Lactiplantibacillus plantarum: one gene and its partner. The protein of the gene in region 1 interacts with the protein of each later gene in a pairwise test. Links are inferred from orthologs where the notes say so. Each region holds a gene or a part of one and is shown on either strand. Other genes may lie near its edges. The genes, in order: tpiA and pepT.

Region 1 (3,284 bases):
TTAATTGATTGTATTTAGCAATCCGTTCAGTACGGCTCATTGAACCAGTCTTGATTTGGCCAGCGTTCATTGCGACAACTAAGTCAGCAATGGTCGTGTCTTCAGTTTCACCAGAACGGTGAGAAACGATGGCAGTGTAGCCAGCTTCTTTAGCCATTTCGATAGCTTCAACAGTTTCAGTTAAAGTACCAATTTGGTTAACCTTGATTAAGATTGAGTTAGCAACGCCCATCTTGATACCCTTTGCAAGGTAGTCCGTGTTCGTAACGAATAAGTCGTCACCAACGATTTGAACTTTCTTACCAAGCTTGGTAGTTGCCATTTGCCAGTCTTCCCAGTTGTTTTCATCCAAAGGATCTTCGATAGAAACGATTGGGTACTTGTCAACAATGCTGTCAAGTAAGTCAACGAATTCTTCGGCAGTAAATGATTGACCATTTTCGCCTTCACCCTTTAAGTCGTACTTGCCAGTTTCTTCGTTGTAGAATTCTGAAGCGGCACAGTCAAAGGCAATGGCAATATCCTTACCAGGCTTGTAACCGGCACGTTCGATAGCTTCAACTAAGATTTCGAATGGTTCTTCGTTGTTCTTCAAGTCAGGCGCAAAACCACCTTCGTCACCAACGGCAGTTGAGTAACCGCGTTCGTTCAAGATCGCTTTCAAGTTGTGGAAAGTTTCTGAACCCATCCGGATAGCTTCTTTAACTGAAGAAGCGCCAACAGGCATGATCATGAATTCTTGGAAGTCAACGTCGTTGTTGGCGTGGGCCCCACCATTGATAACGTTCATCATTGGTGTTGGTAAAACGTGAGCGTTGAATCCGCCAAGGTAGTTGTATAAAGGCATTTCAAGTTCGTCAGCAGCAGCACGTGCAGCGGCAATGGAAACACCTAAGATAGCGTTAGCGCCTAACTTAGCTTTGTTAGGAGTACCATCTAACTTGATCATAGCTTGGTCAATGGCACGTTGGTCAGTTACATCGTAACCAACAATTTCCTTAGCAATTAACTTGTTAACATTGTCAACGGCTTTAGTAACACCCTTGCCCATGAAACGGCTCTTGTCACCGTCACGTAATTCAACGGCTTCATGTTCACCAGTTGAGGCACCTGAAGGAACGATACCGCGGCCAAATGCGCCACTTTCAGTATAAAGTTCAACTTCAACAGTTGGGTTACCACGTGAGTCTAAGACTTCGCGAGCATAAATATCTGTAATAATAGACATTAATTTCTCTCCTTAAAATTGGCTTGTTATTTGTTTCACACTTATTGTAGAAGTTTGTCAATCAACTTGCAATAACTATTATTAGTTATTTTGATAATTAACAAGTTCCAAGAATGAATCAGGTTGTAATGAAGCACCACCGACTAAACCACCGTCGATATCATCTTTGCCCATTAATTCGTTAACGTTGGCTGGTTTAACACTACCACCGTATTGAATCCGAACTTTATCAGCAACTTCTTGTGAGTAAAGGTCAGCAACAGTCTTACGAACAACCGCACAAATTTCTTCAGCTTGGTCACTCGTAGCAGTCTTACCAGTACCGATGGCCCAGATTGGTTCGTAGGCAATAACCAATGAACTTACTTGGTCAGCTGATAAGTCTTTCAAAGCAGCCTTGATTTGGCCTGAAACCCATGATTCTGCTTCGCCGGCTTCACGTTGTTCTAATGATTCGCCACAGCAAATGATTGGCTTCATGCCGTTCTTGAAGATAGCGTGTGCCTTTTTGTTAATGTCTTCGTCAGTTTCGTGGAAATAACCGCGACGTTCTGAATGACCAATAACAACGTAATCAACGCCTAAGTCAGCTAAGGCAGCTGGTGAAGTTTCACCAGTAAATGCCCCAGCATCTTCAAAATAAGCATTTTCAGCAGCAATCTTTAAATCAGAACCCTTGGCAGCTTCAACCATTTCCTGTAAGAAAAGGGCTGGGGCAGCAACGACTGATTCAACTTTTGATGGATCTGGTAATTGATCCTTAACAGCATTAACGAAAGCTAAAGCTTCGCTAGCTGTTTTGTTCATTTTCCAGTTACCGGCAATAATAGGTGTACGCACGATAAACCTTCCTTTCGGAGAACAGATTATTTTTCAGAAATAGCAGCAATACCAGGTAATTCCTTACCTTCAAGGTATTCAAGTGAAGCACCGCCACCAGTAGAAATGTGGGTTAACTTGTCGCCAACGCCAAGTTGCTTAACAGCGGCAGTTGAGTCCCCACCACCAACGATGGTCGTTGCGTCTGATAAGGTTCCTAAGAACTTACCAATTTCAAGCGTACCCTTGGCGTAGTTGCTCATTTCGAAGACACCCATTGGTCCGTTCCAAACAACGGTCTTAGCGTCGCGTAAAACATCTTCGAATTCTTCGATTGACTTAGGACCAATATCTAAGGCCATGTAGCCATCAGGAATTGAACCTTCAACAACCTTGCTAGGAACATCGTTATCAAACTTTTCAGCAACGATTGAGTCGCTAGGTAAGACTAACTTGTCGCCAGCTTTTTCGATGATTGACTTAGCCAATTCAATCTTGTCTTTTTCAACAAGTGAGTTACCAATGCCCATGCCTTTAGCAGCATAGAACGTATAAGTCATCCCACCACCGATGATGATCTTGTCAGCTTTGCTGATTAAGTGATCGATAACACCGATCTTATCAGAAACCTTGGCACCACCTAAGATAGCAACGAATGGGTGCTTAGGATTGTCAACCGCGTCACCTAAGAACTTGATTTCCTTTTCCATTAAGAAACCAGCGGCAACTTGATCCATGTTTGAAGCAATCCCAACGTTAGAAGCATGGCTCCGGTGAGCAGTCCCGAAAGCATCGTTGACGTAGACATCACCAAGTGAAGCCCAGTACTTGCCTAATTCAGGATCGTTACCAGATTCGCGTTTAACTTGTTCGCCGTTAACAACGTCTTCAAAACGAGTGTTTTCAACAACTAAGACGTCACCGTCGTTCATGTTGTTGATGGCAGTTTCAAGTTGTTCGCCTTCAGTAACAGGTACGAAGGTAACAGGCTTGTTTAATAAGTTTGAAAGACGTTCTGCAACAGGACGTAAGCTTAAGCCCTTCTTGTCGTCTTCGCTCTTAATCCGACCTAAATGTGAGAATAAGATGGCTTTGCCATCATGTTCAATCACGTATTTGATCGTTGGTAAGGCAGCGACGATCCGGTTGTCGTCACCAATTTTGCCGTCTTTAATTGGAACATTAAAGTCGACACGAATTAAAACTTTTTTATCTTTAACATCTAAATCTGAAACGA
Region 2 (3,297 bases), 820 kb from region 1 along the record:
CGAGTGCCTTGTCCTTTTCCATGTACTGACGATATTCATCTAACGTCGTGGCCCCGATCAAATGAAGTTCTCCCCGCGCCAACATTGGTTTCAACAAGTTACCGGCGTCCATACTGCCTTCTGTCTTACCAGCACCAACGATATTATGGATTTCATCGATGAACATGATGATCTGCCCATCGCTCTTCTTGATTTCCTTGAGGACGGCTTTGAGTCGTTCTTCAAATTCACCACGATACTTCGCCCCGGCAATCAGAGACCCCATATCTAGTGAGAACAACGTCTTATCTTTTAAGTTCTCCGGCACATCACCACGAACAATTCGTTGTGCTAGACCTTCCACGATGGCCGTTTTCCCAACTCCCGGTTCACCAATCAAGACAGGATTGTTTTTCGTCTTTCGTGACAAGATCCGAATAACGTCCAGAATCTCTTCGTCCCGGCCAATTACTGGATCTTGATTCCCCTGGCGCGCCTGTTTAACCAAGTCGACGCCGTACTTTTCCAAAGCTTGATACTGATCTTCCTGATTACGTGACGTGACCCGTTGACCCCCGCGAATACGATCAACGGCATTCTTGACTTGTCCTGCCATGATGCCTTGCTGATTCAAGTATTTGGTCAACTGATCACCAGTTTGATCCATCAGCGCTAAAGCCAAAGTGTCGGTCGCAAGGTAATCATCACCTAACGCTTTGCGCTTAGCATCGGCAGCCTGCATCAGCGTAGCTAGACTACTGCTCATACTGCCACCGTACTGAACGTTACCACCGCTAACAACGGCAATGTCATCCAGCTCACGGTCGAGCTCTGTTTGTAATTGGTCTAAATCAGCGCCGGCCTCACTAAAGATCTGCCGAACCAGTTCGCCTGGTTGCGTTAAAAATTTAAATAGATGGGGCACCCCAATTTCTTGATGGCGCCGTGTTTGTGCGATTTGTTGTGCCTGTTGTAAGGCTTGTTGTAAACTTTCTGTAAATTGTTCTGGATTCATATTTACGTACCTCCTCAAAAACGGTAGCAAAAAGGCAGCCGTCATAGCTGCCAATTTTTGTTTGACCTTTATTGACTATTAGAGTATAACCCGTAAGGTCAAACAAGGTCAAGGATTTAGTCCTGGTCATAATTATCCTGAACGATTTGTAAGACAACGTCCACGGCTTGGGCCATCACTTGTTCTGAAACGTATTCAAACCGACCGTGCATGTTCTCACCACCAGCAAACAAGTTCGGTGTCGGCAAGCCCATAAATGAGATCTTGGAGCCATCCGTCCCACCACGAACCGGATAAATGGCTGGCGTGATACCGAGATTGAGCATGGCTTGTTTGGCCAATTCAACGACCCGCATATCTTTTTCAATGATTTCGCGCATATTGTAATACTGGTCCTTCATGTCGACCTTGATCCGGGCCACACCGTCAGCCAAATTCAGCCGATCCGCAACCGCCATAAATAACCGTTTACGTGCTTCGAACTTATCGCGGTCATGATCACGAATAATGTAAGTCATCTTAGCGCTGTCAACGGTCCCGTCTAAACTAAGCAAGAAGAAGAACCCTTCACGGCCTTCCGTGTGTTCCGGGACATCATGTGCGGGTAACGCCGATTGAAAATCAACGGCTAACTGCAAGGCGTTGACCATCTTATCCTTAGCTTCCCCTGGATGAACGTTGACACCTGTAATCGTCACCGTCGCTTGGGCCGCGTTGAACGTTTCATACTCCAGTTCACCAAGCGGACCACCATCAACGGTGTAGGCATAATCGGCGCCAAAGGCAGGCACATTAAAGTGATCAGCACCAGTCCCAATTTCTTCATCGGGACCAAAAGCTAACCGAATCTTGCCATGTTTGATCTCAGGATGGGCCAACAAATATTCCGCAGCACTAATGATTTCAGCAACGCCAGACTTATCATCAGCTCCAAGCAGCGTGGTTCCATCAGTTGTGATCAGCGTGTGACCAGCATAGTTCTTTAAGTTTGGGAAGACCGCCGGATCCAGCACATAGTCCCCGTTTCCGAGCTTAATAACTGATTCACCGTCATAATTGTCAACAATTTGTGGATTGACATTTTCCGCGTTAAAGTCAGCCGTATCAATATGTGAAATAAAGCCAAGAGTTTTAACAGCTTTGTCACTATTCGCAGGAATCGTCGCAAAAACGTACGCACTTTGCGCATCCTGTTCAACATCGCTCAAGCCTAAATCAGTGAGCTTACTCATTAATTGCTTTAAAAAGGCCGTTTCACGTGGTGACGAAGGAATTGTCGTTGATTCCTCATCTGAACGACTATTAATTTTGACAAAGGTTAAAAAATCTGAAATTAAGTTTGGATATTTTGACATATGATAACTTCCTTTCCTTATTAAAGTTCATGATTAACTTAGATGAAGGTAAACGGATCAGTATTCAGCTGAGACGCCACAATCTCGATTGGCCAGCCAGCTTGTACACGCCACTGATCAAACAGCTTAGTGAGTTGTGACTTACAAATACTCTCGATATGGTGGCCTGGATCAATGACCGTCAACCCGGCTGCCAGCATATCATGACCGGTGTGATAATAGACATCCCCGGTCACGTAAGCTTGTGCACCTGCTCGCAACGCTTGGGGATAGAACTTACCACCATCGCCGCCCAGGACGGCCACACGGGTAATCCGTTGTCGGGGATCGGCACTGACTAGTCGCAGGCCGCTGACACCAAATACTTGCTTACACTGTTCGGCAAACGCCTGCGCTGATAACGGTGTCGGCAAATCACCGACTCGGCCCATATAATACTGATGACCGCCAGACAACAGTGGCACGACCTGGTAATCCCACGTGTCAGCGGCTAAGTCATTAATGCCCGCTACCGCAGTTGGAATCTGATCGGCTAGTAAGTCGACGCTGAACTGTTCACCCGAGTTGACACCGTAACGATCTAGCGTGGCACCCACGGTATTCGTTAAGTATTCCTGTACCGTTTCAACTTGATTGGTCGGTACCGTTAAAGTCAACTTAACAGCCTGTGCCCGATACCCAGGAACCAACCCCTGCACATTTTGCAAGTCTAGGGCCGCCGCCAGCCAATCGTTCATGCCGCCCTCAGCACAGTCCAGATTCGTATGGGCCGCGTACACCAAGATGTGGTGAGCTGCAAGTTCTGCATACATTGCTTTCTGAGGATCCTGATAATCAAGATTGTTAGCCGGTCGAAACATGACGGGATGATGAGCAAAAATCATGTCAGCACCGATCGTGATGGCTTCTTGGACAACTTCCGGCCGCACATCCAGGGTAACTAACACC

What was found.
Region 2: the proteins of tpiA (region 1) and pepT interact in binary tests that used the Escherichia coli proteins (3 or more experiments, as listed by UniProt). The link is inferred for Lactiplantibacillus plantarum from one-to-one orthologs.

The regions. Positions count from the first base shown.
Region 1 is NZ_CP039121.1:2,584,250-2,587,533, forward strand. The notes cover bases 190-3,141. They hold tpiA (triose-phosphate isomerase), read right to left. Parts: upstream 2,069-3,141; coding sequence 1,310-2,068; downstream 190-1,309. Other genes in these bases: eno (phosphopyruvate hydratase), read right to left, coding at 190-1,228; E5260_RS12210 (phosphoglycerate kinase), read right to left, coding at 2,095-3,141. Outside these bases: more of eno, read right to left, coding at 1-189; more of E5260_RS12210, read right to left, coding at 3,142-3,284. UniProt on the Escherichia coli protein: Involved in the gluconeogenesis. Catalyzes stereospecifically the conversion of dihydroxyacetone phosphate (DHAP) to D-glyceraldehyde-3-phosphate (G3P).
Region 2 is NZ_CP039121.1:1,765,156-1,768,452, forward strand. The notes cover bases 231-3,195. They hold pepT (peptidase T), read right to left. Parts: upstream 2,350-3,195; coding sequence 1,111-2,349; downstream 231-1,110. Other genes in these bases: clpB (ATP-dependent chaperone ClpB), read right to left, coding at 231-994; E5260_RS08165 (Nif3-like dinuclear metal center hexameric protein), read right to left, coding at 2,388-3,195. Outside these bases: more of clpB, read right to left, coding at 1-230; more of E5260_RS08165, read right to left, coding at 3,196-3,297. UniProt on the Escherichia coli protein: Cleaves the N-terminal amino acid of tripeptides.